DNA from 3 places in the Serratia sp. TSA_130.1 genome. Region 1 is predicted to be linked to each of the others. Evidence: predicted binding sites of a transcription regulator. Region 1 holds the regulator's gene; each other region holds the start of a gene.

Evidence for each region. Region 1 encodes LexA, which represses DNA repair genes until DNA is damaged. Its sites were predicted from a motif close to TNCTGTATGTACATACAGNA; they were not measured.
Region 2: a site for LexA is predicted at 3,397-3,416, ahead of recA (recombinase RecA). Genes of this name have one in related genera too.
Region 3: a site for LexA is predicted at 7,390-7,409, ahead of sulA (SOS-induced cell division inhibitor SulA). Genes of this name have one in related genera too.

The regions. Positions count from the first base shown of each region.
Region 1 is NZ_JBQZFS010000010.1:35,491-46,796, reverse strand. Features, by position in the region: gene malM (maltose operon protein MalM) at 1-521, shown strand, start outside; gene ACUTQY_RS23675 (nucleoside hydrolase) at 577-1,560, opposite strand; gene ACUTQY_RS23670 (LacI family DNA-binding transcriptional regulator) at 1,582-2,583, opposite strand; gene ACUTQY_RS23665 (MFS transporter) at 2,608-3,990, opposite strand; gene ubiC (chorismate lyase) at 4,383-4,898, shown strand; gene ubiA (4-hydroxybenzoate octaprenyltransferase) at 4,916-5,788, shown strand; gene plsB (glycerol-3-phosphate 1-O-acyltransferase PlsB) at 5,855-8,320, opposite strand; gene ACUTQY_RS23645 (diacylglycerol kinase) at 8,469-8,837, shown strand; gene lexA (transcriptional repressor LexA) at 8,940-9,548, shown strand; gene dinF (MATE family efflux transporter DinF) at 9,652-10,989, shown strand; gene ACUTQY_RS23630 (CsbD family protein) at 11,305-11,306, shown strand, end outside.
Region 2 is NZ_JBQZFS010000011.1:69,136-78,398, forward strand. Features, by position in the region: gene ACUTQY_RS24235 (hypothetical protein) at 1-228, opposite strand, end outside; gene umuC (translesion error-prone DNA polymerase V subunit UmuC) at 535-1,809, opposite strand; gene umuD (translesion error-prone DNA polymerase V autoproteolytic subunit) at 1,862-2,242, opposite strand; gene recA (recombinase RecA) at 2,242-3,351, opposite strand; partial or broken gene ACUTQY_RS24255 (Rpn family recombination-promoting nuclease/putative transposase) at 3,794-4,142, opposite strand; gene katE (catalase HPII) at 4,587-6,839, shown strand; gene ACUTQY_RS24265 (DUF421 domain-containing protein) at 6,905-7,561, shown strand; gene ACUTQY_RS24270 (YrzE family protein) at 7,717-8,751, shown strand; gene ACUTQY_RS24275 (YgdI/YgdR family lipoprotein) at 8,830-9,054, shown strand.
Region 3 is NZ_JBQZFS010000002.1:272,148-283,453, forward strand. Features, by position in the region: gene ACUTQY_RS08085 (CoA-binding protein) at 1-154, opposite strand, end outside; gene ACUTQY_RS08090 (DUF2057 family protein) at 411-1,076, shown strand; gene ACUTQY_RS08095 (methylglyoxal synthase) at 1,198-1,656, shown strand; gene helD (DNA helicase IV) at 1,690-3,744, opposite strand; gene ACUTQY_RS08105 (YccF domain-containing protein) at 3,911-4,363, shown strand; gene yccS (YccS family putative transporter) at 4,390-6,525, shown strand; gene ACUTQY_RS08115 (TfoX/Sxy family DNA transformation protein) at 6,530-7,186, opposite strand; gene sulA (SOS-induced cell division inhibitor SulA) at 7,430-7,936, shown strand; gene ompA (porin OmpA) at 8,293-9,375, shown strand; gene matP (macrodomain Ter protein MatP) at 9,477-9,935, opposite strand; gene ACUTQY_RS08135 (AAA family ATPase) at 10,146-11,306, shown strand, end outside.

The DNA.
Region 1 (11,306 bases):
GGGCGATGTCCTCCGATCGCCTCGAAGGCACGTTGAAACTGACGCCGGCGCTCGGTCAAAAACAGATTTACCTGCTGGTGTACACCACCCGTCAGGATTTGGCGAAAACCACGCAGCTGACTAACCCGGCCAAGGCCTACGCACAGGGCGTGGGCAACGCAGTGCCGGATATCCCGGATCCGATCGCCGGCCACGCGACGACCGGCACGCTGAAGCTCAAGGTGACCGCGGAACAGGGCACCGGCAACGTGATGATCGGCATGCTGCAGCCTGCGCCGACCGTGGCGCCGGTGGTGGTGGGATCAACCGCACCGGCCACCGTGGCGGCGCCTGCACCGACGCCGGAGAAACCGGCGGAGCCGATGCTCAACGATACCGAAAGTTACTTCAATAACGGCATCAAGCAGGCGGTGAAGGCGGGCGATATCGACAAGGCGCTGAAACTGATGAATGAGGCCGAGAAACTGGGCTCGACCACTGCGCGTAAAACGTTTATCAGCAGCGTAAAAGGCAAGGGGTAACACCCGACGCTGCCGATGCTGGCTCGATGATTGGTGCGCCTTGGCGCACCTTTTTTCATCCGCGGGCCAGCGTTGCGCCGATCAATGCCAGCAGACGGGCGTTATCGACCTGCTGCATGATGCGCACCGGCTTGCCCTGCGGCGGCGGCATGCCGACCGTCAGGCGCAGGCTGTCCGGCCGCCAACGGCGTGAGCTGCCGCGCGTCAGCGCCCCTTCCAGCGCCACATCCACATGGAACATTTCGGTCGTGACCAGCTGCGGTGCCAGCAGCCAGGCGATCACCAGCGCATCATGGATCCAGCAGCCCGGCAGGCGCCGCGTATGGCGCGAATAATCGATCCACGGCTGCGTGGTGGCGCGCAAATAGCGGCACAGCGGCGTATCCGGCTGCGTCAACGCGGCCAGATCCGCCTGGGTCAGCATGGTCTGGGTGGTGACGTCCAGCGGCGCCAGCGTGATAGCGGCACCGCTGTTCAGTACCAGCCGCGCGGCTTCCGGATCCAGGCCGAAATTGGTGTCCTTGATGTATCCCTCGACGTTGAACACGCCGCCCATGATCACGATCTCTTTCACCGCCTGCGCCATCTGCGGGTACAGCTGCATGGCGTGCGCAACGTTGGTCAGCGGGCCGATCGCCGCCAGCGTTATCTCGCCGGGATGGCGGCAGATCAGCTCGCCGATGGCGATGGCGGCGTCCGGTGCGGGCGCGTGGGCGAGTGAGGGCGCAGGCAAGTCGCGCCACAGCGCCGCCAGCTTGGGATCGGCGATCGGCCTGTCCAGATGCGCGCGCCATGGCTCCGGCGGCTCGCTCAGGGCGCGCGCCGCGCCGAGGGCGACCGGCACCTGGTAGCCGCTTTGCGCCAGCAGCTCGCTGGCGACGGCGAAGCCCACTTCGCGCGGGGTGTTGCCGGCCACGATGCTGATCAGTTCCAGCTGCAGTTGCGGTTTGGCCGCCAGCGCCAGGGCCAGCGCCAGGCCGTCGTCGACGTTGGCACCGGGAACGCCGTTGCCGGGATCGCAATCAATGATCAAACGCATAGAAGGTGTCCTGAAAAACCGCTAACAGCCGCACGAGCGGCGGATGCGCAGTTGAAAAGCGAATTCATGCAGCTCGGCGGGCGCGGCGCCGGCGGCCAGCATGGCGATGGCCCGCTTGGCCATGGCGTCGATAGGCTGCTCGACCGCGCTGAGCGGCGGCACGCTGAATTCGGATTGCTGCGTGCCGTTAAAACAGATCAGCGCCAGATCGTCCGGCGCGCGCAACCCATGCTCCGCCAGCGCCGACAGGCAGCCGAGCGCCTGCTGCTCGTTGGAGGTGAAAACGGCGCGCGGGCGCGGGCCTTGCACCATGCGCTGGGTGGCCTGGTAGCCGCCCTGGCGGGTGTAAGGCGCCTCGAAAATCCACTCGTCGCGCGGCGCAATGCCCGCCTCCAGCAGCGCATCGCGCCAACCGTTCAGGCGATCCTGCGCGTTGAGCATGGTTAGCGGACCGATAAAAATGCCGATGTCGCGATAGCCGTGCTGCAGCAGATGGCGGGTCGCCTGGCAGGCGGCGTCGCGCTCGTCGACGCGGATGGCGCAGACGCCGGCCTGGCTGTCGATAGTGTCTATCATCACGCAGGGCGTGCCGGAGGCGCGGATCAGCTCGAACCACGGATGGCGATCGACGCTGGTGTACAGCAGGCCGTCGACCTGGCGACGCAGCAGGTTATTGATCAGCTCATACTCGCGCTGCCGGTCATCGCCGGCGTCGCCCAGCAGCAGCACGCGGCCGCGGCTGAAGGCCTCCTGCTGCAGCGCCCGCGCCAGCGTGGCGAAGAACGGGTTGGAAATATCCGGCACCACCAGCCCGTAGGTTTGCGTGCTGCCGGAGGCCAATGCCCGCGCGATGTCGTTCGGCCGGTAGCCGGTCTGCTCGATCGCCGCCAGCACGCGCAGCCGGGTGGCTTCCGCCACCGGGCGCGGGCCGTTGTTGATCACATAGCTGACCACGGCGACGGAGGTGCCCGCTACGCGGGCCACGTCGGCGCGGGTAACGCGTCGCGCGGAGTGATTATCCAAATTGAGGTCCTGTTCGCCTTCTCGCTACGCGGCATCCTGCGGCAGGTTGAGATCGCGGCCGCGGGTTTCGGGAGCAAAGAAGGTGGTGATTAAGCCGATGGCCGCCATTACAACAAAATAGCAGGCGACAGGCCACCAGTGACCGAAACCGGACAGCAGCGCGGTGGCGATCAGCGGCGCGGTGCCGCCCGAGAGGATCGAACCGAGCTCTTTGGCGAACGCCATCTTGGAGTAGCGATTCTTCACGCCGAACAGTTCGACGCCGTAGGCCGCCTGAACGCCGAAGATCCCCAGCGACGCGATGCACATGCCGACCACGATCACCGAGATGACGATAGCCGGTTCACGGCTGTCGAGCAGCCAGAACGCCGGGAAGGCGTACAGCACCAGCAGCAGGCAGAACCAGCGGTAGGTGATGCGGCGGCCGAAGCGATCGGACAGCCAGCCGGCCAGCGGGATCACCAGAAAACCGCACAGCGAGGCGATCAACACCGCCAGCGCCGGCACCGATTTATCGACCATCAGCACCTTGGCGACGTAGCCGACGATAAAGCCCTGGCACAGGTAGGAAGGGCCGTTTTCGCCGATGCGCAGGCCGAGCATCACCCAGAACGCTTTGGTACGTTGCAGGTAGCTGCGCGTATCCGGCGCGGCCTGGGCGGCGTCCAGCATGCGCTGGTGGTTTTGCTGCAGCTCGCGTTCGAACACCGGCGTTTCCCGCACGTGACGGCGCAGGTACAGCGCCACCCCGGCGATCAGAATGCTGGCGAGGAACGGAATGCGCCAGCCCCAGCTCATCAGATCTTCCTTGTCCAGCTGCAGCACCAGCAGCCATACCAGCGACGCCAGCAGGGTGCCGCTGTTGGAGCCGATGGCGATGATCGACGCCACCAGCCCGCGCCGCTTGGCCGGCGCGTATTCCGCCAGCATCACCGCGCCGCCGGACAGCTCCGCACCGGCGCCGAACCCCTGCGCGAAGCGCAGGATCACCAGGCAGGCGGGCGCCCAGACGCCGATTTGCGCATAGGACGGGATCAGGCCGATCAGCGTGGTGGAGAGGCCCATCAGCGCCACGGTGGTGATCAGCACCACGCGGCGGCCTTTGCGGTCGCCGATCCAGCCGAACACCAGCGCGCCGATCGGCCGCGCGACGAAGCCGACGGAGTAGGTGGCGAAACTGGCCAGCAGCGCCACCAGCGGCGTGGCTTCCGGGAAGAACACGTCGCCGAACACCATGCCGGCCGCCAGGCCGTACAGCGCGAAGTCGACGTATTCCATGGCGGTGCCGAGCCAGCAGGAGAAGGTGGCGCGCCAAAATTGGCTGCGCCCCTCTTTGGTCGCCAGGCGTTCATCGGCCGCCAGCGCGGCGTCGGCGGTCTGTGAAGGGGCAAGCGTTGTTTCGCTCATGGCAGTGCTATCCTCTTTTGTTCTGCGCCTGGAGGGGCGCGGTTAAAGATGGTTTCCCTGGTGCCGGCAACAAAGGTGTGCCGACAAATCATGTCGGACGCATGGCGATTCAACGCTGCTGTATCAGGGTATCTACGCGCGTAGATAACACAACGCGAGGAAGCTGAAACTTTGCGGGCGATCACAGAATCGTCAGCGCGCCGGGAAATGAAGATAGAGAATGCGGATGGCAAAAAGATGACAGAACCCCGGTTTTTCCGGCCGATAGGCCTGCCGTTTTCGCCACGAATCAGCCTGCCGCTTTCGCATTTCTGCGCTACAATGGGGGCCTGTTAACAGTTTGTATCGTCTGGCGCGCCGTACCGGCTGCGGTTCAGGCGAGGAGTAAAGCAATGTCTGGCATCAGGGATTCCATCCTGCCGCCGCTGGAGTGGTTATCCGAACAGGATCCTCCGGCGCCCGCCGCCGTCAGCGACTGGCTGATGGAGTTAGGCTCCATGACCCGCCGATTTGAACGCCATTGCGCCCAGGTGCGCGTTGAACCGCAGCGCGAATGCTTCGTCACGCGCGAGGCGCTGGGCGACGAGGCGAACCACCTGCCCGACAGCCCGCGCTACTGGCTGCGCGAAGTGGTGCTGCTGGGCGACGACCAGCCCTGGCTGCTGGGGCGCACGGTGATCCCGGAACATACGCTGACCGGCCCCGATCAGGCGTTGGTGGATCTGGGGACGCTGCCGCTCGGGCGCTATCTGTTCAGCAGCGGCGATCTGACCCGCGACTATATCCATATCGGCCGGCAGGACGCGCTGTGGGCGCGTCGTTCACGGCTGCGGCTGGCGGGCAAGCCGCTGCTGCTGACCGAACTGTTTTTACCGGCTTCGCCGCTGTATTCAGCGGTTCCCGCATAAGAGAGGAGAGCAAGACGTTGGAGGGAAGCGTGACTCAAAGTAAATGGCGGGCTTACAGCCATTTGATGCGCATTGATAAACCGATCGGCACGCTGTTGCTGCTGTGGCCGACGCTGTGGGCGCTGTGGCTGGCCGGGAAAGGCGTGCCGCCGCTGTCGATTCTGGTGGTGTTCGTGCTCGGCGTGTTCCTGATGCGCGCCGCCGGCTGCGTGGTGAATGATTACGCAGATCGCGCGGTGGACGGCTACGTAAAGCGCACCGCCGGGCGGCCGATGCCGAGCGGCCGGGTGAGCGCGAAAGAGGCCAAGGTGCTGTTCGTGGTGCTGGTGCTGATCTCGTTCTGCCTGGTGTTGACGCTGAATGCGATGACCATCTGGCTGTCGCTGGCGGCGCTGGCGCTGGCCTGGGTATATCCTTTTATGAAGCGGGTGACCAACCTGCCGCAGTTCGTGCTGGGCGCCGCGTTCGGCTGGGGCATTCCGATGGGCTATGCGGCGGTCAGCGAATCGCTGCCGCTCAGCTGCTGGCTGCTGCTGCTGGCGAACATCTGCTGGACGGTGGCCTATGACACGCTGTATGCGATGGTCGATCGCGACGATGATCTGAAAATAGGCATCAAGTCCACCGCTATCCTGTTCGGGCGTTATGACAAGCTGATCGTCGGGCTGTTGCAGTTCGCGACGCTGCTGCTGCTGGTGTGGGTCGGTTATCTGGCGCAGCTCGGCGGGGCGTTTTACTGGTCGCTGTTGCTGGCGGGCGCGCTGTTCATTCACCAGCAGAAGCAGATCGCCGGGCGCGAGCGCGAGGCCTGTTTCAAGGCCTTCCTGCAGAACAATTATGTCGGGCTGGTGGTGTTTATCGGCATCGCGCTCAGCTATCTGCCGGCGTAACGGTTTCCTGCAGCAAGAAAAAAGGCACCCCTCGGGGTGCCTTTTGTGTTTCCGCGCCGGGCGAAATCACTCGTCTTTCTCTTCTTGCGCATTGGTTTGCGGCAGAGCGTTGGTCTCTTCCGGCATGTTGACGCTTTCGATGGTCAGCTTGATTTCCGGCGTGATCAGATCGCTCAGCATGTTGTACACCTCGAGGGTGTGCTCGCGGATCGCATCGCCGCTGTCGTTGATGTAGCCTTCTTCGCGCAGCGTCGCCACCAGGGTGGAGAATACCGCCTTGTCGAAGAACTCCGGCGCGTTGATGCCGTGCAGCACCGACAGACGCTGTGCCATGATGCGGCTCTCTTTCTCCAGCGCGCCGCGGTTGATGCTCGGGTTGGCGCTGAGGATCGACATAGTGATGGCGTAGCGTTGCAGGGTTTCGCGCACCCCGGCGGCCAGCAGCTGCAGCGGGCGAATGCGCGCCGGGTTCAGCACCAGCTCGTCGCCTTTGTCGCAGATCAGCTGTTGGCGGATCAGCTCGTCGATCATCGGCCGCAGCACGTCCGGCAGCTGCTCCTTGTCGTTATGCAGGAACAGCTCGGCTTTCAGCATCGGGTAAATCATGCCAATCTGGCGCAGCAGTTCGGCGCGCGATACCCGGCGATGATGCATGACGATGCTGGCGATCAGCGACGGCAACACCAGCAGGTGGTGGATGTTGTTGCGGTAATAGGTCATCAGCACCGCCTGCTCGCGCGGCAGAATGATGATGTCGCCGATGTTGTCCTTTTCCACCTCGAACTTGTTCATGTTCAGCGCGTGATCCAGCAGCTCGTCCGGCGTCTGCGTCGGTACGGTGACGTCATGCGCGTAAGGCGCGTTGCGCATCAGCTGCAGGTAGCACTCGAGCTGCTCGAGCAATTGTTCGCGGGTCAGCGAACGCTGGCGCGAGGCCAGCAGCGCGGTGGAACACAGGTTCATGGCGTTGGCCGCGGCGGCATTGTTGATGCGCACCATGATCTGGCCGGCGAGATCGTTGACCGTCGGCGTCAACCAGCTTGGGCGCTGAGCTTCGATCGGATCGATCGACTCGCGCCACTGCGGCACGTGCTGGTTGAGGTAAGCGGTCAACGGCAGCGGTTCGCCGAAGTTGACGTAACCCTGGCCCAGATTGCGCAGTTTGCGCAGGCCGCGCAGCATCTGCAACAGGCTCTCTTTTTCCTTGGTGGCGCCGCGCAGCTCTTTGGCGTAGGTGCCCACTTCCATCACATGCTCGTAGCCGATGTAGATCGGCACCAGCGTGATCGGACGGGCGCCGCCGCGCAGCATCGCCTGGATGGTCATCGACAGGGTGCCGGTTTTCGGTTCCAGCAGACGCCCGGTGCGGGAGCGGCCGCCTTCCACGAAGTATTCCACCGAGTAACCGCGGGTGAACAGCTCGCCGAGGTATTCGCGGAACACCGTCGAGTAAAGCTTGTTGCCCTTGAAGGTGCGGCGGATGAAGAACGCGCCCAGGCGACGGAAGATCGGGCCGGCCGGCCAGAAGTTGAGGTTGATGCCCGCGGCGATGTGCGGCGGCACCAGGCCCTGGTGATACAGCACGTAGGACAGCAGCAGATAGTCCATGTGGCTGCGGTGGCAGGGCACGTAGACGATCTCGTGGCCGTCCTGCGCCAGCTGGCGCACGCGCTCGGCGTTGGTGACGTTGATGCCCTGATACAGCCGGTTCCAGGTCCAGCTCAGCACGCGATCGGACAGACGCACGGTTTCGTAGGAGAAGTCGGCGGCGATCTCTTCCATCAACGCGATGGCGTTCTGCTGGGCCTTCTCGTGCGAGATCTTCTTGCTGCGCGCTTCGTCCTCGACCGCTTTTTCGATCGCTTTGGACGCCAACAGCTTGTTGAACAGATCCTGACGGGCCGGCAGGCTTGGGCCTACAGCGGCCAGGCGTTGACGCGAGAAGTGCATGCGCGCCACGCGCGCCAGTTTCTGCGCGATGGTTTTATCCGTGCCGTGTTCGGTGGCCATGCGGCGCAGCGAAACGGTGTTGGAGAAGCGCACGAAGCTGTCGCGGCCGAGCCACAGCACGGCGAAGAATTTTTGCACGCCGTTCAACAGACGCAGGTGCGGCGTGCCGTGGCCTTCGCGGCCCGGCGAGCGGCCGAACATGACCGAAACCGGCAGCATCTGAATGTCGAGATCCGGATTGCTGCGATGCAGATCCAGGTAGTCGTGGAACAGCTTTACCGACTCTTCTTTCGGGGTGTAGTAGCGGAACACGCGCGGGCCGTCGTGAATGAACACGTAGCTCGGCAGCACAGTGCCGTCGATCTCCAGCGCGTTGAGCGGATCGGGCAGATCCTGCGCCAGGCACTGGGTGCGCAGCGTCAGCAAATCCGCCTTGGAATTGTAAGGTAAAACATACAAAATCGGCCGTGAGGGATCCAACCCTAGCTCGGTAACCGGATCTGAAGGGATGACCTTACTTCTTACCAACAATTTAAGTGGTAAATTCAATATTTTATAATAAATTTTACGCCAACCTGACATAACAACGTGAAGCCTCTTGTTAGCAATGCGCCGCAAGCATACCAGAAACCGGGTAGCAGATCTGTGGTGTTCGAAAACCGAGAGCCGTCAGCGCGGACTGTTCTAGACTCTTTTTATTATGACCGACCTCTGAGAAAGGCACGAAAACATGGCAAACCAAGCAACCGGATTGACCCGCATCATCAAGGCCGCCGGCTATTCTTATAAAGGGCTTTCCGCCGCCTGGCAACACGAGGCGGCGTTCCGCCAGGAACTGGTGGTGACCCTCCTGGCTATCATACTGGCTGTCTGGCTGGACGTGGGTGCGATAGCGCGCATTTTATTGATCGGATCGGTGGCGCTGGTGATGATCGTCGAGATCCTGAACAGCGCGATCGAGGCGGTGGTGGATCGCATCGGCAGCGAACACCATGAGCTGTCCGGGCGGGCCAAGGACATGGGATCGGCGGCGGTGTCGCTGGCGATCGTACTCGCGCTGTTCGTTTGGGGCACGGTCTTGTGGCAGCATTTTGGCTGATGCAAAGCGCCTACTGACTGATTTTTATTTATTCTTCGGTTCCCAATCCGCGCTTACCTGTATATACTCACAGCAAGACTGTATAAACAAACAGGGGGCGGAATGAAAGCACTAACTACCAGACAGCAAGAGGTCTACGATCTGATTCGCGATCATATTTCGCAAACGGGCATGCCGCCGACGCGTGCCGAGATCGCGATGCGTCTGGGGTTCCGTTCGCCTAACGCCGCCGAAGAGCACCTGAAGGCGCTGGCACGCAAAGGCGTGATCGAAATCGTCTCCGGCGCGTCGCGCGGTATCCGCCTGCTGATGGAAGAAGAAGAAGGGCTGCCGCTGATCGGCCGCGTCGCCGCCGGCGAGCCGCTGCTGGCGCAGCAGCACATCGAAGGGCACTACCAGGTGGATCCATCCCTGTTCAAACCGAGCGCCGATTTCCTGTTGCGGGTGAACGGCATGTCGATGCGCGACATCGGCATTCTGGACGGCGATCTGCTGGCGGTGCACAAAACACAAGACGTGCGCAACGGCCAGGTCGTGGTCGCGCGCATCGAAGACGAAGTGACGGTCAAACGCTTGAAAAAGCACGGCAACGTGGTTGAACTGCTGCCGGAGAACAACGAATTCCAACCGATCGTGGTCGATCTGCGCCAGCAGAATTTCACGATCGAAGGGCTGGCGGTCGGCGTGATCCGCAACGGCGACTGGATTTAATCGCCGCGCCATTACCGCCGCTCCCTGTATCAATCGCCCCTGTTTTGGGGCGTTTTTGTTTCTGACTTCGCCCTTCGTCACTCTGTCACAGGAACATCCCATCATGCGCCTGATTTCCGCCTTCACCAGCGACACCGATAAAGCCCTGTGGCGCCTCGCCCTGCCGATGATTTTCTCCAATATCACCGTGCCGCTGCTCGGGCTGGTGGACACCGCGGTGATCGGCCACCTCGACAGCCCGATCTATTTGGGAGGCGTGGCGATCGGCGCGGTGGCGACCAGCTTCCTGTTCATGCTGCTGCTGTTCCTGCGCATGAGCACCACCGGCCTCGCGGCGCAGGCGCTGGGAGCGAAGAACCCGCAGGCGCTGGCGCGCGCCTTTATGCAACCGCTGCTGCTGGCGTTGTTGGCCGGGGGGGCGATCGTCCTGTTGCGCTACCCGCTGATCGAACTGGCGCTGCGGATCGTCGGCGGCGATGGCGCGGTGCTGGAGCAGGCGCGGCGTTTTCTTGAGATCCGCTGGTTGAGCGCGCCAGCGGCGCTGGCCAACCTGGTGCTGCTGGGCTGGCTGCTCGGCGTGCAGTACGTGCGTGCGCCGGTGATCCTGCTGATCGTCGGCAACCTGCTGAACATCGTGCTGGATATTTGGCTGGTGATGGGCCTGGGTTGGAACGTGCGAGGGGCGGCGGCGGCCACCGCCATCGCCGAATATGCCACGCTATTGCTCGGCCTGTGGCTGGCGTGGCGGGTGATGCGTCTGCGTGGTATTACCCTGGCGATGTTGCGTCAGGCCTGGCGTGGCGATCTGCGTCGCCTGCTGGCGCTCAATCGCGACATCATGTTGCGTTCATTGCTGCTGCAGCTGTGCTTTGCGTCGCTGACCATTTTCGGCGCTCGCCTGGGGAGCGATGTGGTGGCGGTTAACGCGGTGTTGATGAACCTGCTGACGTTTACCGCCTATGCGCTCGACGGCTTCGCTTATGCGGTGGAGGCCCATTCCGGCCACGCCTACGGCGCCCGGGACGGCAGCCAACTGCGTAAGGTGTGGCACGCGGCCTGCAGGCAGGCGGGGCTGGTCGCGTTGGCCTTCGGCCTGGCGTATGCCGTTACCGGCCAGCAGATCGTGGCGGCGTTGACCTCCCTACCGGAGCTGCGCGCGTTGGCCGCCCACTATTTACCGTGGCAGGTCATTTTGCCGCTGGTCGGGGTGTGGTGCTATTTGCTGGATGGCATGTTTATCGGCGCCACGCGCGGCGCTGAGATGCGTAACAGCATGGCGGTGGCCGCGGCAGGGTACGGTCTGACGCTGTTCAGTGTGCCGCTGCTTGGCAATCACGGGCTCTGGCTGGCGCTGGCGGTGTTTCTGACGTTGCGTGGCGTGGCATTGGGCTGGATTTGGCACCGTCACCAGGTGCGCGGCAGCTGGTTTACTGCACATTAAACCGGACGTTTTGTTGGGTTAATGGTTAGTTTTTCTTATGATTTTGGTCATGTTTGCTTACATGTTTTCAGCCTTGATCTGTTCGCGTTAGTTCGTTGTTTGTTAGCGTTTTTTGTTTTTATTTTGTTTGTTAATGGTTTTTTATTCTGTGTTTTGGCTTTTTTATTTCCATGTTTAACTAGAATGAATCATGTGGCTGGTAAATGAAGGGGAGCGGTGCTTCTTAAGGTGAAGGAAGCATCGGCCAGAAAAATTTCTGGTTAACCCCGACCGGCAACAGGGATCACTGATTCACCACAGGTTAACGGAGAGACTAT
Region 2 (9,263 bases), on a different contig from region 1:
ATTTGCACATGCTATATCATTTTTTAATTTTATGGCTAATGCATAGCCATTTTCCGCGCTTTTTTTAATTGGTGATATTTCCTCGATACACTTTTTATCCAAGATAAATTGAAGATTATTGCTTTCATATACAAGTTTATTTTTTTTACTATCCACACACCCTACTGAAGTGACGCAAAGAGCAGTAATTAATATAAATTTAAGCATATTTTCAATCCACGATGTCATGCTAATAATTATTTAGACCACCATCGATAACACTCAACCCATGTCTAGTCCAACTTTTGAGCGCATTGGTTGCAGTGGCCATTCCTTTCACACTGTAAACGGTAGTGTTTTTAAGTTGCCAACACAGCTCTTGTTTGCATCCGGCTTGTCCTTTTCAAAGTGATATGACCCTATGATGGTAGCATTACAGGGGGAGTATTCCAATGAAAGTGATAATCAATATCATTAACAGCTTTTCACGTTTTTCTCATTGAACTAGGGGTTGCACGCCGGAACCCCAACTACGTGTTGCAGTGAAATCGCGCGTTATTTCAGTTGCACGACAGGCACATCGTTCAGCCGCGTGGTCCAGGCCGGCGACAGCCGCTGCCGTTTCATCTTCCAGCCATCGGCGCGATCGGGAATACCCTGCCCGGCAAACCACACCGGCGCCCTGCCGTCCTGATTGAGGCTGTCGAGCAGCTGCATCAGCCGATCGCTGTTTTTGCGCGGTGGTGCGTCGTCAAACAGGCCGAACTGCGCCACGCGTTCGCTGGTGAAATCGCCCAGCATCACGCCGCAGCGGTGATAGCGGTGGCCGGCGATGAAGATCCGTTCGAGTGCCCGCTGGGCGGCCTGAATGATGTCACGACTGTCCTGGGTGGGCGTCGCCAGTCTTGTGGTGGCCTGGTTGCCGTAATAGGTCTCGCCGGCGGCGAACGGACTGGTGGCCACGAACACCGAGATGTGCCGGCAGAACTGCCGCTCGCCACGCAGCTTTTGTGCCGCGCGCTCGGCATGTGCGCAGACCGCCTGGCTGACGCTGTCCAGCTCGGTGGGCTTGTCGCCGAACGAGCGAGAGCAGACGATTTGCTCCTTCGGCGCCGCAAATTCCTCCAGGCCCAGGCAGGCGATGCCGTTGAGCTCGCGCACCGTGCGCTCGAGTACCACCGAGAACTGACGGCGCGCCGCGGCCGCCGGCATGTCGGCCAGCTGCAGCGCAGTGGTTATGCCCATCGTTGCCAGCCGGCGGGCAATCCGCCGGCCAACGCCCCACACTTCCTCTACCGGCACGTGCGCCATCAGGCGACGCTGACGCGCCGGCGCGCTCAGGTCGACCACACCGCCGGTCTTGTGCCAGGTCTTGGCGGCGTAGTTGGCCAGTTTGGCCAGCGTCTTGGTCGGCGCGATCCCGACGCCGACCGTCAGGTGGGTGCGGCGCCGCACCTCTTCACGCAGCCGCCGACCGAGCGATTCCAGCTGCGCGGCCGGGATACCGGTCAGATCGCAGAAACATTCATCGATTGAATATACTTCCAGTCGCGGCGTCAGATGGCCAAGGATGGCCATCACCCGATGCGACATGTCGGCGTAGTAGGCATAATTCGACGAAAACGCCACTACGCCCTGCCGCTCGGCGTCCCGGGCGATTTTGAACCAGGGCTCCCCCATCTTGATGCCGCAGGCTTTCGCCTCGCGGCTGCGCGCGACGACGCAGCCGTCATTATTGGACAGCACCACCACCGGCCGGCCGCGCAGATCGGGGCGAAAGACGGTTTCGCAGGAGGCGTAGAAACTGTTGACGTCAACCAGGGCAAACATGGCGGGGTCTCCGGGCTTTGCGGAATGTGCAGGTGGCGATAACCGGGCCGGATTACAGCGTGTGAATGGCGTGGCGCACCACGCCGAAGATCACGGTCTCGATGTCGTCACCGAGGGGGATGGGCGCAAAGGCCGGATTGGCCGGCAACAGCATCGGCCGGGGCAGCAGCTGCAGGCGCTTGCAGGTGAACTCGCCGTCGACGGTGGCGATGACGATGTCGCCGTGCTGCGCCCGGTAGAAACACTCCACGACCAGCAGGTCGCCGTCGAGGATACCGGCGTCCTGCATCGACTGCCCCTCGGCGCGCACCAGGTAGGTGCTCTCCGGGTGACGGATGCAGATGTCGTCCAGCGACAGGCGCTGCTCGAGGTAGTCCTGCGCCGGCGACGGAAACCCGCAGGGCACGCCGGCGTCATAGAGGCGAACCGGCATCACACGGCCTCCGGCACGCTCTGCCAGGCATCGTCATCTGGGGGCGTGTCCGCGTCGGCTGAAGCCGCGGCCGGCTGCGCCGCCTGCAGGTAGTGCGTGCGCAGCTGCGTGGTCAATGTGGCCACCACGTCGGGACGGTCGCGCAGCCAGCCGGCGGCCTTCTCGCGCCCCTGCCCGATTTTCTCCCCCTGATACTCGTACCAGGCGCCGGTCTTGAGGATATATTTGGCGTCGACGGCCAGATCCAGCACTTCGCCCTCGCGGAAGATGCCGACGCCGAACAGCAGCCGGAACTGCGCCTGGCGGAACGGCGGCGAGACCTTGTTCTTGACCACCTTCACCTTGGTATCCCGCCCGATGATGGTCTCCCCTTCCTTGACGTTGCCGGCGCCGCGCACGTCGAGACGCACCGAGGCATAGAACTTGAGGGCGTTGCCGCCGGCGGTGGTTTCAGGGTTGCCGAACATCACGCCGATCTTCATGCGCAACTGGTTGATGAAGATCACCACCGTGCGGGTGGTGTTGATGCTGCCCTTCAGCTTGCGCATCGCCTGGCTCATCATGCGGGCCTGGAGACCCATCTGGGCGTCGCCGATCTCGCCTTCCAGCTCGTTTTTCGGCACCAGGGCGGCGACGGAATCGACCACCACCACGCCGACGGCGCCGGAGCGCACCAGCGCGTCACAGATTTCCAGCGCCTGCTCGCCGGTGTCGGGCTGGGAGATGAGGAGTTCGCCGATATCGACGCCCAGCTGCTGCGCGTAACGCGGATCGAGCGCGTGCTCGGCATCGATAAAAGCGCACTGCAGCCCGGCGCGCTGGGCACAGGCAATGACCGACAGGGCGACGGTGGTCTTGCCGGACGACTCGGGGCCGTAGATTTCGGTGATGCGGCCGACCGGCAGGCCGCCACCGAGCGCGATGTCGAGACCGAGCGAGCCGGTCGGGATACGTTCGACGGCCATGCCGTGATTATCGCCCAGGCGCATGATGGCGCCCTTGCCGAACGCTTTCTCGATGGCGGTGATGGCGCTTTGCAGCGCTTTGGCGCGACTTTCCTGCGTGCCGGCCGTGTCCTGCGGTGTGCGAGTGCGTGATGCGTTGCTCATTTTATGTTCTCCTCTGGTCGGAAATCGAATGCGTTATTATAATAATACTGTATGCATAACCAGTATAATATAAAACCGACGAGGAAAGACAAGGGATGATGGCGAGGTCAACCGCGCGACGGGCACAAGCCCCTCATTTTGAGGTGAATATTTTTACCGACGATGCGCACAGGTTATCCCCCAAATTTGTGGATAACGTCCTGATTGTGAGTGGCGCGGCACCGGGGGCGGATATGGGACCGTCCTGGGCAAAAGCGGTATTCAGCGCCGCTTTTACGACGTAGAATCCGTTATGCTGTGACGGTACCGGCACGACGCCGGACTTCCACTCTTTCGCGTCCAGCAGATAATTGTCCCAGCCCTGGTCTTTCAGGGTTTCAGAGGCGTAGGTGAGCCGGAACAGGACGGACTGAGCGGCCAGCTTGCCGCTGCAGGAGCGAAAGAGGTAGTCAAGATGCTGGCGCAGATCGCGCTGACGGATATGTTTCTGCCGCAGGGTCAGGGCGGACATGCTGCGGTGGCCCATAATCTCTTCGTCGGGAATGACCGTCACATCAACCAGCGGAAAATCGCCGGTGTACAGTTTCCCGGCCAGCGTCGGATCATCAAACTCCCGCAGCCAGTTGGTCGGGTACGGGTATGGGCTGCATTTGCCGGTATAGAAAGTACCGGGATGACCAGTGGCAGCGATTTATGGCCGGCAGATGGATGTCCATGAAGTCGCGGGGTATCTCAGGTTGCGTCAGAAATTGCCGGAAAGTGGCATCATGGGGCGAAGGATTTTTTTTCATGGGGCAGTTGCCGCACATTCGGTCAGCAGCTCACTATTTAGCACCAATATATGGTTCGATACTTTTGATACTAACAATTCAATCGGTTGGCCATTAAGGTTATAACTGATATGCGCGCCTGCTACGCCAATCTTCTAAAAGCCTCTCTTTACCTGCCTGCAATTTTTACTTAAGTCAATAGATCTCGATTTATGGAATATATGATGCGGCATTTTTGCGTAACGCCACCTTATTTCTGAAACCTTAAGCTCTGACCATAACCTCCGTAGAATATTTAAAAATAAAACCTTTTAAATTAATGTTAATTTTACGTTAATTTTTTGCTTTCGTTGCGTTGTATGATGCGTAAAAAACTACCAAGTCCATAATGTATTAACTATGCTGTAGGTGTGGTTAATGCTTGGCTTATCCTAACTAATTGTTTTTATTTGAATGGAGGTTTTTGTGATGAAGAAAAACAAAACTGATTTTACTTCTAACGGAAGTAATGATAAGACAATCTCTACAGTTGAACCACACTATGAAGATACTGCACCCGTCGAGAAGGTAATTAAACCCCTTACGAGTATAAGTCCCCCGGGAGCGGAACCCATGATGCCGGGTTCTGATAAGACACCTAAGAATAGAAACGAGAAGCTCAAACAGTTAGATAAATTTCGGTCTGATCCTCAGGGAGAGTCGCTGCGCACGAATCAGGGCGTGAAGATTTCCGATAATCAGAATTCACTAAAGTCAGGAACTCGCGGTTCAACCTTGCTTGAAGACTTTATTCTGCGAGAAAAGATCACACATTTTGATCATGAGCGCATTCCCGAAAGGGTAGTCCACGCACGAGGTGCGGGTGCACATGGTTATTTTCAGGTCTATGAATCGCTAGCCTCCTATACCACTGCCGAATTCCTTCAGGATCCCAGTGTTAAAACACCTGTCTTTGTGCGTTTTTCTACCGTCCAGGGCTCCCGAGGCTCTGCTGATACGGTAAGAGATATTCGAGGCTGGGCAACAAAATTCTATACTAAAGAAGGCAATTTTGATCTCGTAGGTAATAATACGCCCGTATTTTTCATTCAGGATGCGATTAAGTTCCCGGACTTTGTCCATGCGGTGAAGCCAGAGCCTCATAATGAAATACCGCAGGGTCAAAGCGCGCATGATACTTTTTGGGATTATATCTCACTGCAGCCAGAGACACTGCATAATGTTATGTGGGCAATGTCAGATCGCGGCATTCCCCGTAGCTACCGTATGATGGAGGGATTCGGCATCCATACCTATAAAATGATCAATGCTGAAGGCCAATGCCACTTTATACGTTTCCATTGGAAGCCTGTATACGGCGTCTCCTCTCTAATATGGGATGAAGCTCAATTGCTGACAGGCCGCGATCCAGATTTTCATCGCCGTGAGTTGTGGGAGTCCATTGAAGCGGGTGACTATCCTGAATATGAACTCGGGTTGCAGATAATTCCAGAGGAAGATGAATATAAATTCGATTTTGATATACTTGATCCAACTAAGTTGATCCCAGAGTCTTTGGTTCCCGTTCATCTCGTTGGAAAAATGGTATTGAATCGCAATCCGGACAATTACTTTAGTGAAACCGAACAGGTAGCATTCTGTCCTGGTAACATCGTTCCAGGTATAGACTTCTCTGATGACCCACTACTTCAGGGGCGACTCTTCTCTTACATTGATACCCAAATCAGCCGATTGGGAGGAGTAAATTTCCACGAACTTCCTATTAATAAACCAATTTGTCCTTTCCACAACCATCAGCGTGATGGGATGCATCGTATGAGCATTTCTGGAACAGCCAATTACGAGCCTAACTCTATAAATAACAATTGGCCAAGAGAAACCCCCCCGGCAAAGGGCGGGTTTGCAACCTACCCGCAACCAATAAATGGTGAAAAGACCCGCAGAAGGAGTAGCACTTTTGTTGACTTCTATTCTCAGCCACGTCTATTTTGGCTAAGCCAAACCAAAGTGGAACAAAATCATATTGTCGGAGGGTTCAGTTTCGAATTGGGTAAGGTTATGCGCCCTTGGATACGTGAACGTGTGGTTGATCAGCTTACCTATATTGATCACCAGTTGGCCCAATCTGTCGCAGATAATCTTGGGATAAGATTGAGCCAAGAACAATTGAAGCATCCATTACCTGGCCCCGTCAACGGGATATCTAAAGATCGTTCATTAAGTATGTACGATGGGCATCATCAGATACTCAAATCACGCCAAGTGGCTATTCTTGCTGCCGATGGTGTTTGTGGGGAATCTATTGATAATATTATGAAAACCCTTAAAAAACATGGTATTCATGGAAAGGTTTTTGCTCCGCACTTAGGTAGAATAACTTCTCTGCAAGGTAATGAAATAGAGGTCGACGGTACCATAGAAGGCAATCCATCTGTGATGGTGGATGCCGTTATCATACCGGAAGGAGAAGGCAGCATTGACTCCTTGATGAAAAACGGCAACGCCAAACATTACGTGATCCAAGCATTTAAACATCTGAAAGCGATAGGGCTGCAAGGCAAAGCGTTTAAGCTATATGATGCATTGCCGTTGCCCAAACCAGATGAAGGTATTATCGTGGGGGATAAGGCTGCGGATTTGGCTGAGGCATTTTGTAATGCTATGAAAGGACATCGTATTTGGTCCAGAGAAAGCGTAGCACAGGAAATTGCTGGCTAAAGTAGTACTAACTTGGGCTCTCATTTAAGGGAGCCCTACCAATGAGGATCAACAGGATTGTCGTTATGGAATACTATGGTTATACACTTGTTAAGTTTATGATAGGTTTTGTTATTGTAATTACTCATCTAAATCTATCGGGTAAAACTCAGCTTTCCCAGATGACCCCCGTAGACTTCATCGGCAATTTCGTGCTGGGTGGAATTATTGGTGGTGTGATCTATAGCGATTCAATACCTATGCATCAATATGTACTGGTACTCTTTATCGGCGTATTTCTCATCTCGTTATTGAATGCATTAAGTAAGCGCATACACTTTTTTCGCACTGTTACTATAGGTCAGCCAATACCGATCATCAAAGAGGGTCGCTTTCTTATTGATGCCATTTCGAGTAAAAGAAATAAAATTGATATATTGAATGTCTCCTCTCAACTTCATGCGCAAGGGATCCCATCCTTCCAGGAAGTCACTTATGCGCAGATAGAGCCAAATGGTCAAATAACGGTTGTATGCGATGGCGCCAAGATGCCTTCAGTTATCGTAATGAAAGATGGTAAGGCCAGGATTGCTGAACTCAGTTCGATAGAGAAAGATGAAGCATGGCTTGCCTGTAAATTAAAGGACGCTGGTATAGATCCTCACGCGGTTTTTCTTGCGGAATTTTGGAATGGAAAATTAAGTTTTATATTAAATAACGGCGAGGTTAAATTCTCTCTTTAAGTACTATTCATTGTTATAGCATTTAAAGTAATAATTTTCCTCCGTAGATTTGGCATAACTGATTATTATTGCTATGTTTGTTATTGCTCGATTGAGACTGTGGCATCTCTTTCAGCAAACTTAACACAATGTTAACAACATGAAAAGGATCGTAAATGAAAATGGAAAATGGGATGGTTGTTGAAAAAAAAATATCATGGGGTAGCGTAATAGGCGGTGTGATCACTGTATTGGCCGTGTCATTACTGTTGTCAACGCTGGGTACAAGTCTTGGGCTTTCCATTGTTGACCCGGCTTCAGACGATCCGGTAAATGGAGCGGGAACCACCGTTGCCGTCTGGTCTGCAATCTCGATTATTGTCAGTCTTGCCATCGGCGCTTTCGTCGCCGGTCGTCTGGCAGCAAATGATGGTCTCATTCATGGCTTCCTGGTGTGGGCTACAGCGCTCATTGTTGCTGCAGTTCTGGGAACCTTGTTGGTTGGCTCAGCCGTTAAGATGACTGGTAATGCGCTCGGCGCCATAGCTTCTACCTCAGGTAGCCTGCTTTCAGGTGCAGGCTCTGCGCTTGGAAACGGTGCTTCCGGAGTGGCAAATGTGGGAAAAAATCTCTTTGACCAGCTGGACATCGACACAAAACTTGAGCCGGAAAACCTAAAATCGGATGTGGTAGCAGCATTGAAAAAGAGCGATATACCTTCGTTGCAGCCAGAATTTATGCAGCAGCAGCTTGATGGTGCTAAAGCGGATTTGAGTGATGCGATTAAGGCTTTCTTCAACCAGCCTGATAGCAATGACGCTATCATACAGAAACTGATTAGTAAGCTGAAAAAGCGTGCGGATGCAATTACTCAGGATGTCAACCAGGACTCATTGAAAAAAGCGCTGAGTGAAAACACCGACATGACTCCTGCAGAGGTTGATAAAACAGTCACTAACTTGATCGATACTAAAGAAAAAACAGCTCAAATCGTTAAGCAACGTCTCGATGAAGCTGAAGCGAAAATTAATGAGGCGAAGCAAAAGTATGCCGAGCTTAAACAGGAAGCCCGTGAGCAGGCTGCTGCGGCTGCAGATGCATTGGCGCGTGCGGCTCTGTGGTCATTCTTTGCCTTGCTTCTTGGTGCAATCATCAGTGCGTTGGCCGGATTGTGGGGCGTAAAGACGAATGCCCGTCATATTCGAAGCTGAGGCTGGTTTAGCGTTACCAAGAGACCTAATCAGATTGAGTGCAATTTTAGCTATGTTCGTGCAGTTAAGGAGAGACTTATGAGAAAATCGCTAATGTACGCTGCGACCGTCATTTTTTCCATCATGGCCCTATCGGGATGCACACGTTCAAGTTATGCCATCTATACACATGACGGCCGTACTATAGTCAGTAAAGTTAAACCGGCCCAAACCAGCGCAGGCTTGGTAGGCTACACCGATGCTAATGGCGTCAAACAGCAAATTAACCAGTCTGAAGTGAAAGAAATTTCAGAGATCCCATAATGAAGTTAAGAGGATAGAAGTAAGAATCAACTAGTTAAGTAACAGTGTTATTTTAAATGAAGACCCTTGTCACAAGGGTCTTCATTAATCAACAGAACTAATTGGTATCTATAGTTATTATAATGTTACACCTACCACCCAACAATCAAGATGCAGTCTAAGAAACCACTTGTGTTTGATAGTGGTGCTTTTCATATAAAAAGATGTGA
Region 3 (11,306 bases), on a different contig from region 1:
CCGCCAGTTTTGGGCTCACCGGGATCACCTGATATCCCTGCGACAACAGATAAGCCATCACCCCATAGCTGGGCCGCGACGGGTTATCGCTGGCGCCCACCAGCGCGATGGTTTTCACCTGCTGCAATAACTCAACAATCTCTTGATCTTGCATCTTCAACTCCCGTTTATCACTGCGTCACTCTTCCGTTTCGAGTGTAACCGATCGGCATTCGCGCAGCTAAACGCTACGCGCAGGAAACTTCAGCGTAATCTTATGGTCTGAGGCTGTCGCGGTTCAGCCACGCACATACGTGTCTAATTACAAATAAATATGTGAAAATGTAAATAAAATACCCGATTGAAAAATTTTGACACAACCTATGCCATGTTCAACACTTAGAGCTACGTCACTTTATAAGGAGATAATGATGAAATTTGGTCTGGTGGTTGCGGCGTTGCTCAGCATCAGCATGCCTGCCGCGGCTACGACCCTGAAACTCTCCCCGGACATCGATCTGCTGGTGGTCGACGGCAAGAAAATGACAGGTTCGTTGTTAAAAGGCGCCGACAGCCTTGAACTGGATGGCGGACAGCACCAGCTGCTGTTTAAAGTGACCAAAACCGTACGTTCCGGCCAGCATACGCAGGCCTATGCGTCCCTGCCGCTGGTTGCCACCTTCAATACGCAAAAGATCAGTCAGGTGGCAATCGAACTGCCGCGCATCGAGAACGATCGTGACACGCAACGCTTTGATAAAACGCTGAACTATCGGGTGGTGGATAAAGAGGGTAATGCCCTGCCGTTCCAGCATGATGTGCTGCATCCCGACAGTGTCACCTTCAATGCCGATTTGGAAAAGGTGATGACGGATTACAATCGCCAAAACCGCCCGGCTTCCGTCCCGCTTTTCGTCCAGCCGAACACAGGCAACACAATAGCCTCCCTGCCGGCCGGCGCACCGGTGAATGCCCCGACGGTGACGCTGAAAGGTGAAAACGTGTCGGAACAGATGCTGCAATACTGGTTCCAACAGGCGGACAAGGAAACCCAGAAGCGCTTCCTGCACTGGGCCAACAAACAACCGGTTCGCTGATCCCTCCCGGCGCCTTAGCCGCAAAGGCGCCTTTTCTTCGCATTTTCAGCTGCAAACGCTAGGCAGTGAAAAACAGTTTCAGTAATCTGTCGCACATCCCCGATTAGCGAAGGACACTGAGATGGAATTGACCACCCGCACTATCGCCGAGCGCAAGCACATTGCGCTGGTGGCGCACGATCACCGCAAACAGGCCCTGCTGGAATGGGTTGAAAGCCACAAGACCATTCTGGCGCAGCACCAGTTGTACGCCACCGGTACCACCGGCAACCTGATCCAGCGTGCCAGCGGCATTCCCGTCACCAGCATGCTGAGCGGCCCAATGGGGGGCGATCAGCAAGTCGGCGCACTGATTGCGGAAGGCAAGATAGACATGCTGATCTTCTTCTGGGATCCGCTGAACGCGGTTCCGCACGATCCGGACGTGAAGGCGCTGCTGCGGCTGGCGACCGTCTGGAATATTCCGGTAGCGACCAACCGTTCGACCGCTGATTTTTTGATTGACTCTCCGCTGTTCAAAAGCGAGGTGGCGATCGCCATCCCCGACTATCAGCGTTACCTGCAAGACCGCCTGAAATAGTCCTTTCGGCCTGGCTGCCGCCAGGCCTGCTGCTTACGGTTTTTTCTGCACCGGAACGCCAAGCTCACGCAGGTGGTCGACGAACACCGAAGGACGTTCACGATCCTGCAACAGCCATACCTGATGTTTGGCGCGAGTCAACGCGACATACAGCAGACGGCGCTCTTCAGCATCCGGAAAGTCCTCCGGCTGCGGCAGTAACACCTCTTCCAACACCGACTCGCGCGCCACGGCGGGGAAGCCGTCACGCCCCTCATGCAAACCGGCGATGATGACGTATTCCGCCTGCTGCCCCTTGCTGGCGTGGATGGTCATAAACTCCAGATCCAGCTTTGGCCAGCGGGTGGCCGCTTTCGCCAGCGCTTCCGGTTTCAGATGGTGGTAACGCGCCAGCACCAGGATGCGCTCATCCGGCTTGGCGTAGCCGCTCAGCTTGTCCAGTAGCGGCTCCAACTGCTCGTGCGGCAGGATCGTCACCGACTTTTTATTGCCCTTGCTCAGACTATTGAGCGGTTTTTTCAGCTGGTGCGGGTTCTGCTGCACGAACCGGTTGGCCACCTCGCCGATGCGTTCATTGAAACGATAGGTGGTATCCAGCGCGCACTGCGCGCCTTCGCCGAAGTTCGTGGCGAAGGCCGTGGTTAACGTCAGTTCTGCGCCGCTGAAGCGATAAATCGCCTGCCAGTCATCCCCTACAGCAAACAGGCAGGTCTGCTTGTTCTGTCGGCGCAATGCCGCCAGCAAGAGCGCACGCTGCGGTGAGATATCCTGAAACTCGTCGACCAGAATATGTTTCCACGGGCTGACGAAGCGCCCCTTGTCGAGAATGTTGACCGCCTGATGGATAAGGCCGGAGAAGTCCACCGCCCCTTCCTCTTTCAAGGCGCTTTTCCAGGCTTTCAGCAGCGGCGCCATCAGCCTGATGCGTTTTGAAAACAGATCGCGGATTTCTTCATCCGCCTGCTCGATCATTTCCGCCTGGCTGCCACCGTGCATGCGCATCAGCCCCAACCAGCGTTCCAACCGGCTTGCCAGGCGATCCGCCAGGCGCTTATCCTGCCAGAAGTCGCCTTCCGGCACTTCCCATTCCAGCTCTTCGGTCAACCATTGACGCCACCCCTTGGCCTGCGCTTTCTTCTCCGCGCACTGTTGGCGCCAATGGGTGATCAGCAGCTCTTTGCGCGCTTTGGCATCGGTTTCCAACCGGCTGATGGCCGGCGCTTTGCGGCTGCCTTGTTGAATGATTTGCAGCGCCAAGGCATGGAAGGTCTTGGCCTGAATACCGACATCACCCAAACGTTCTTTGATGCGGTCGTTCATCTCGCCGGCGGCCTGACGGCCGAACGCCAACAGCAAGATTTGACCCGGTTCAGCCTCCTGACGACGCAACAGCCAGCCGGCGCGCGCCACCAGCACCGACGTTTTGCCGCTGCCGGCGCCGGCCAACACCAGCACGGAATCCTCGCCATTGACCACCGCCCGGCTCTGGGCGTCGTTGAGCGGCGAACTCTCGACGGTCTGGAAGAAATCATGGTGTTGATCCAGCATGCGCTCGGTCCACTGCCGGTTGCGTTGCTCGATGCTGCGCTCCCCCTGCTGCAACCATTGCAAACACAGATGGTAATCAGCCCGGCAGTTATCGAATTCCTCCAGGCGCGCCACCGGCATCGGCAGCGCGGAGAAAGCCTCGCGAATTTGCTGCTGCAGCTTGCCCAGCTCAGACTTTTTGAACCATTTATCTTGTTGTTCAATGCGCTTAATCTGCGCCACCTGCTGTTGCAACACGCCGGCGCTGACGTCGCTCATCTCGGCGCTCCACTGCTGCCACGCCTGCTGCAGAAAGTGATAAAAACGCTGCGTTTCCTGCCATTCGGTGCCGTGCAACCGCACTACTTTTTCGTCCGGTAATTCAAATTCCAGCTCGCCCCAGACGATGCCACGCTTGCACCTGACCTGAATCAGTTGATTGAAGGGGATCAGGTATTCATGTTTTTCCCCGCTCACCTCAACGCCGGCGTGCAGCAACCGCACGCGGTTATAAGGGTGCTGAGCCAGGTGTTTCCCCAGCGATGTCGCTTTAAGTTCCATATCGTCGCGCCATGACTATGTTGAGATTAAATAACGGATATCTGCCAGTTTACCTGCGATAAGCAGTGGCACTCTAGCGCTAAAAAAAGGGTAGAATAGATTTTGCGTTTTTATCGTGAATACGCCCGCATCGCGGTTTGGCTATCATTAGAGCAGAATGACGTCTATGCGTACTGTACTGAATATTCTTAATTTTGTGTTGGGCGGTTTCTTCACCACGCTAGGCTGGCTTATTGCTACGGTGTTCAGCGTGCTGCTTGTCATCACACTGCCGCTTACCCGCTCCTGTTGGGAAATCACCAAGCTGTCGCTGGTGCCGTTCGGCAACGAAGCGATACACGTCGATGAACTGTATCCGGAAAAAAGCAATGCGCTGCTCTCCGCCGGCGGCTCGCTGCTCAACATTATCTGGCTGGTGCTGTTCGGCTGGTGGCTGTGTCTGTCACACATTGCCGCCGGTATCGTGCAATGCGTTTCAATCATCGGCATTCCGGTCGGCATCGCCAATTTCAAAATAGCCGCCATCGCGCTGTGGCCGGTGGGACGCCGCGTCGTCTCGGTAGAAATGGCTCAGCAAGCCCGTATTGAGAATGCTCGCCGCCACTATCAACAGCGTTAATTTTTTCTCCGTTTGAGGAGTTTTTCGTGCTCTCTTTTGCACCCGCAGTTCGTCGTTATACTTACAACAGCAATCTGCTGTATCACTTGCGCATCCTCATTGCGCTGATCGGCACCACCGCCGTTCCCTGGTGGCTCGGCATTCCCAAGCTGACTATCCCGTTAACGCTGGGCGTGGTGGCAGCCGCCCTGACTGATTTGGACGACCGCCTGGCCGGCAGATTACGCAATCTGCTGATCACGTTGGTATGCTTCTTTATTGCTTCCGCCTCGATTGAGCTGCTGTTTCCCTACCCTTGGTTGTTCGCGCTTGGCTTAACCACCTCGACCTGCGGTTTTATCCTGCTGGGCGCCTTGGGGCAACGTTACGCCACCATCGCCTTCGGTGCGCTGCTGATCGCGGTTTACACCATGCTCGGCACTTCCATGTACGATGCCTGGTATCAGCAACCGCTGCTGCTGGTGATCGGTGCATTGTGGTACAACTTGCTGACGCTGGCGGGCCACCTGCTGTTCCCGATCCGGCCGCTGCAAGAAAACCTGGCGCGCTGTTACGATCAACTGGCCAACTATCTGGATGCCAAGGCCAATCTGTTCGATCCCGACGCCGAACGCGCCGCCGACCTGCCATGGATGGATGTCGCGATGGCCAACAGCGCGTTGGTCGCGTTACTCAACCAGACCAAAGCCTCGCTGCTGACGCGCCTGAAAGGCGATCGCGGCCAGCGCGGCACCCGCCGCACCTTGCACTACTATTTTGTCGCGCAGGATATCCACGAACGCGCCAGCTCTTCCCACGTTCAGTACCACGCGCTCAGCCGGCAATTCCGTCACAGCGATATTTTATTCCGCTTCCAGCGTTTGCTGAGCATGCAGGCGCGCGCCTGCCGCCAGCTGGCACAATCGATCCTGCTGCGGCAAAAATACCAGCACAACCCGCGTTTTGAGCCGGCTTTCAGCCGCATTCAGGAGGCCTTGGCACGCATCGCCGAAACCCAGGGCAATAGCGAACAGACCAAGGCGCTGGCGCATCTGCTGAAAAACCTGCATGCGATAGATGCGCAGTTGGCCAATATCGAGTCCGAGCAAACGCTGGCGAGCGGACAAGCGGAAGAGAACAGCCTGGCCGACGATCGCTTGACCGGTTGGAGCGACATCCGGCTGCGCATCAGCCGCCATTTAACGCCGCAGTCGGCCCTGTTCCGCCATGCGATCCGCATGTCGGCGGTGCTGTGCGTCGGTTACGCCTTTATCCAGTTCACCGGTATGCAGCACGGTTACTGGATCCTGCTGACCAGCCTGTTCGTCTGCCAACCGAACTACAACGCCACCCGCCGGCGCCTGGCACTGCGCATCATCGGCACTCTGGCAGGTATCCTGATCGGCCTGCCAATCCTCTATTTCGTGCCTTCCGTAGAAGGACAACTGGTGTTGATCGTCATCACCGGCGTCCTGTTCTTCGCTTTCCGCACCGTGCAATATGCCCACGCGACGATGTTCATCACGCTGCTGGTGTTGCTGTGCTTCAACCTGTTGGGTGAAGGATTCGAAGTGGCCGCCCCGCGCGTTTACGATACCTTGCTGGGCTGCGCCATCGCCTGGGCGGCCGTCAGCTTCATCTGGCCAGACTGGAAGTTCCGCCAACTGCCGGCGGTGGTGGATAAAACGCTGAATGCCAACTGCCGCTATCTGGACGCCATTTTGGTGCAATATCATCAAGGTAAGGATAACGGCCTCGCTTACCGCATCGCACGACGAGATGCCCATAACAGCGATGCGGAACTGGCTTCGGTCATCTCCAACATGTCAGCCGATCCCAAGGCCGACAAAGCGCTGCAGGAAGCCGCCTTCCGCTTGCTCTGTCTGAACCACACGCTCCTGAGCTATATCTCCGCATTGGGGGCGCACCGCGAGCGGCTGAACACCCCGGCCACGCTCGATCTGCTCAATGACGCCGTGTGTTACGTGGACGGCGCCCTGCATCAGGAAGAACGGAACAGCCAGCGCATTGCGCAGGCGTTGGAACAGCTGGCGGAGCGCATCAGCAAAGCCGTTCCGGAACCTGAAAGCAAAGAACAATTGGTCTTGCAGCAGGTGGGATTGGTGCTCGAGCTGCTGCCGGAGCTCACCGCGCTGCATGCCCAAATCAATAAGGCAGCCTAACTATTCAGGGCCCGATCGATGGGCCCTGAATAACTGGCTCATGCCCATGGCGGCGCATCGCCATCGTATGATCGAACCAACGCACTAGCTCGCTGCGTAATTCGGCCGGCAACGCCGCCTGATGATAACCGGCTATCGCCCCGCCCAGCGACAGCAGCACTCGTAGCCCCAAATTAGTCTGCTGTTTCAATAAACGGAGATAGCTGCGTTTGGCGCCATGCAGCCGTAGGTCATAAGCGTTGCGAATGCCCGCTCGCCACAGCAGACGTTCCATATTGACGTCAATATTCGGCAATGCCTTCAGTCGGCCGTGATCGCCAGCCTTAAGCCGCTGCTCCCGGCGCGCCTCCCTGACAGCCTGCCAGGCCAGCCCCACCAGCTCGTTGCGTTCCCGCCACAGCGACTCGTCAACCCAGTAATAGCGCAAGGTAATGGGCACACCGCGTTTGGAATAGACCATATTGACCATTCCGCGGGCGCGAAAGGCGGGTTCCATGCTTGCCGTAGCCCGCAAATACAGCTCCCCCTCCGCTATCACCGCAAACATGACGCCCTCAGCCAGCAGACCGTAACCGCCGAACTGCGACCGAGTCGTGATGGCCCCCAATGCCGCAAAGCAATTTTTAGCCTGCGCGATTCTTCTCGTCGACATCCTTTTCATAGCGTTCCTCCTTTTTAGGTTCTGGCCTTTAGGTTCTGGCCGTATTATTTCTCTCATCAATGAAAAAAGTAACGTGAACAACTAATTAGAAAAATACGCACTATCCGCCCGCCTGCCAATCACAAAAACCATCGGTACAAAAAATGATCGCAATTATGCGAGCCGCTACGAAAATTTGGGTTGATCTTATCCTAAATCAGGGATACTGTATAAACATACAGTAACACGACGGGCGGGAACTTTATGCGTACTCAATCACTCTACCAACCTCATTTCGGCCATGGCTCTTATACAACGCGCAATGTTGCGAAGAACACGGATGTCGGCAAAGAGAATGGCTTGATCAGTGAACTTGTTTACAACGAGCGCCAGCCCGCAGTGGCTCAATTGCTGTTGCCCCTGCTGCAGCAACTGGGCAAGCAGTCTCGCTGGCTTCTGTGGCTCACGCCGCAGCAAAAATTAAGCAAACAGTGGCTGCAGCAATCCGGCCTGCCGGTGGATAAAGTGGTGCAATTGAGCCAGATCAGCCCGGTGAATACGGTTGAGGCAATGGAAAAAGCGCTGCAAACGGGGAATTACAGCGTGGTTCTCGGCTGGTTGCCCGAGCTAACAGAGGAGGATCGTCTAAAATTAAGACGAGCGGCAGAATTGGGTAACGCATACGGGTTTATCATGCGTCCACAACGTGACATTAGCCCGACTCACGGACAGTGTTCTACCCTAAAAATTCACTCTTCTTTGTATCATTAAGTAAATTTAGGATTTTTCCCATCATTTTCGCACCCCGTAAAGGGAACCTTTGCGGGATAAGGCAAAAAGCTAGTCCGGCCGCGGTTCGGCAAGGAAAAACGCCCTGTTGATCGCCGCTTTTTTGAGCGGAGAATGTTAGCAAATATGTACGATTCTGCGTTTTTTTTTAGAGCCTTATCACATCACACTTGTAACTTTCGCGCCACGTTGTAGACTTTACATCGCCAAGGTTGCTCTATAACGTCAGAAAAACTGGCGAGTAACAAACGAGGGCTTAAACCTTGGCGAAGGAATTTAACCAAGGGCTTAAACAGCTTTAAAGCTCATTGCCTATTTGGATGATAACGAGGCGCAAAATGAAAAAGACAGCTATCGCATTAGCAGTGGCACTGGCAGGTTTCGCTACCGTAGCGCAAGCCGCTCCAAAAGATAACACCTGGTACACCGGTGCTAAACTGGGCTGGTCCCAGTACCACGACACTGGTTTCTACGGTAACGGTTACCAGAACGGTATCGGCAATGGCCCAACCCATAAAGATCAGCTGGGTGCAGGCGCGTTCCTGGGCTACCAGGCAAACCAATACCTGGGCTTCGAACTGGGCTATGACTGGCTGGGCCGCATGCCTTACAAAGGCAGCGTGAACAACGGTGCTTTCAAAGCGCAGGGCGTTCAACTGGCCGCTAAACTGAGCTACCCAATTGCTGACGATCTGGACATCTACACTCGTCTGGGTGGTATGGTATGGCGCGCAGACTCCAAAGCGAACTACGGCCGTACTGGTCAGCGTCTGAGCGACCACGACACCGGCGTTTCTCCGCTGGCTGCTGTGGGTGTTGAATACGCACTGACCAAAAACTGGGCTACTCGCCTGGACTACCAGTTCGTAAGCAACATCGGTGACGCAGGTACCGTTGGCGCGCGTCCAGACAACACCATGCTGAGCCTGGGCGTTTCTTACCGCTTCGGTCAGGATGACGTAGTTGCTCCAGTTGCTCCAGCTCCAGCTCCGGCTCCAGTTGTTGAAACCAAGCGTTTCACTCTGAAGTCTGACGTGCTGTTCAACTTCAACAAGTCTACTCTGAAAGCAGAAGGCCAGCAGGCTCTGGATCAGCTGTACACCCAGCTGAGCTCCATGGATCCTAAAGACGGTTCCGTAGTGGTTCTGGGTTACACCGACGCCGTTGGTTCTGACCAGTACAACCAGAAACTGTCTGAAAAACGCGCACAGAGCGTTGTTGACTACCTGGTCTCCAAAGGCATCCCGTCAGACAAAATCTCTGCACGTGGTATGGGTGAAGCAGAGCCAGTTACTGGCAACACCTGTGGCTACAAATCTGGCCGCGCTACCAAAGCTCAGATCGCTTGCCTGGCACCAGATCGTCGCGTAGAGATCGAAGTTAAAGGTATCAAAGACGTTGTAACTCAGCCTCAGGGCTAAGTTTACTCGCCTAATAAAAAACCCCGCAATGCGGGGTTTTTTTTCGTCCTGTTTTTGTCAGAGCATTCAAGGCCTGGTGCAACGAAGGCGCTCTGCCCCGTTTATTTAGGTTCTTTGCCGAGAATCGCCTTCAGGTCTTCTTTCAACGACGACATCTGATTCGCATACTTCTCTTTGCGCTCAGCATCTTCGATAAGCTGCACGACGGTTTCCGACAGCGTCACGCCGCGACGACGCGCCAGGGCAGCCAAACGTTGCCAAACCAAAAACTCCAGATCGATAGATTTTTTACGCGTATGCTGGTGTTCTGCGTTAAAATGACGTTTGCGGCGGGCGCGGATCGTTTGTTTCATCCGGTTATCCAGATCCGGATTCATATGAGCGGCAATCCATGCAAGTACCTTTACCGGCTCATTTTCCAGCTTCAGCAGCTCGTTAACCGCTTCCTGAGCAGCGCTGTTTTCAATGTAGCGGGTAATGAGTTCCCCTTCCCGGTGCTTCTTCACCAGGTACTTCCATTTCCAACCGCTCTCCAGATTTTCCAGTTGCTGATATTTCATCTTGAGCTCTTCAGTGACCGCGTAACTTCAAATAAGCATAACAGCTTTACGCCGAATTTCCCCGGCAATTAAGCCGTCTTTTAGACTGTTTTTTGCACAGTCATCGCGCGATGTCAAACTCCCTGATGCCAACTGGCACTCCACATGTATCAAGCTGCCGTTATTCTTGTATAATCGCCCTTTCCCTTTTTAACGATTGCATCTAACACTTTGACCAATAACCGACTTGAATGGCAATCTTTATTGCCGGACGTAACGCCTTATCAGGCGATATTTGATACCGCCGCTCAGTTGGCACCCGTGCCCTTTTCCGCCATTCAGCCTCGGCTGGAAAATGCCCTGACGCTATTTTGTCACCCCCAATCGCCACCGCGATTCATGCTGTTGAAAGCGCAAGAAACGCGAGAATACCTGGAACTGATCGCTAACGCCGTCAAACCGCTGCTGCCGCAAAACACGGCATGCCTCGGCAGCCACTATGTCATTCAGGATGGCAAGGTCAGCGTAGAGCCTGCCAGCCATGGCGATGAACCTTTCGCTGCCGGCGGTGCTTGCGTGTTCCAAGAGTGGATTGAACCGGAGCAGCTGTTTGGTTGCGTGCGGATCCACAATGGCGACATCACTCTGCAGCCCGGCCTGGTGCACCAGGCCAACGGCGGTATTCTGATCCTGTCAGCCCGGGCGCTGCTGGCCCAGCCGTTGCTATGGCTGCGGTTGAAGCAAATGATCGGCCAGCGTCAGTTCCATTGGGTTTCGCCTGACGAAACCCGCCCGCTGCCGGTCGCCATTCCGTCGATGCCGCTGGACCTGCGGCTGATTGTGGTCGGCGACCGCCACGGCCTGGCCGATTTCCACGATATCGAGCCAGAACTGAGTGAACAAGCGGTCTATGGCGAATATGAAGACGATCTGCAACTGACTGAAGTTGATGATATGGCGCAGTGGTGCGGCTACGTCAACGGTGTGATCGCCGAGCGGCAGTTACCGATGTTGGCGGCCGATGCCTGGCTGCCGCTGATCGTTCAGGCGGTGCGTTATAGTGGCGATCAGGGCATCCTGCCACTCTCGCCGGTTTGGCTTGGGCAGCAGTTGTCCGAAGCGGCACTATATGCCGAAGAAGACCGCATTACGGCCAAAGCGTTTGAAGCGGCATTGAATGCCCGCGAATGGCGTGAAAGCTATCTCGCCGAGCGTATGCAGGATGAGATCGAACTGGGTCAGATCCTGATCGAGACCGAGGGTGAAGTGGTTGGGCAAATCAACGGCCTGTCAGTCCTGGATTATCCCGGCCACCCACGCAGCTTCGGCGAACCGTCGCGCATCAGTTGCGTTGTGCATCTCGGCGACGGCGAATTTACCGACGTCGAACGC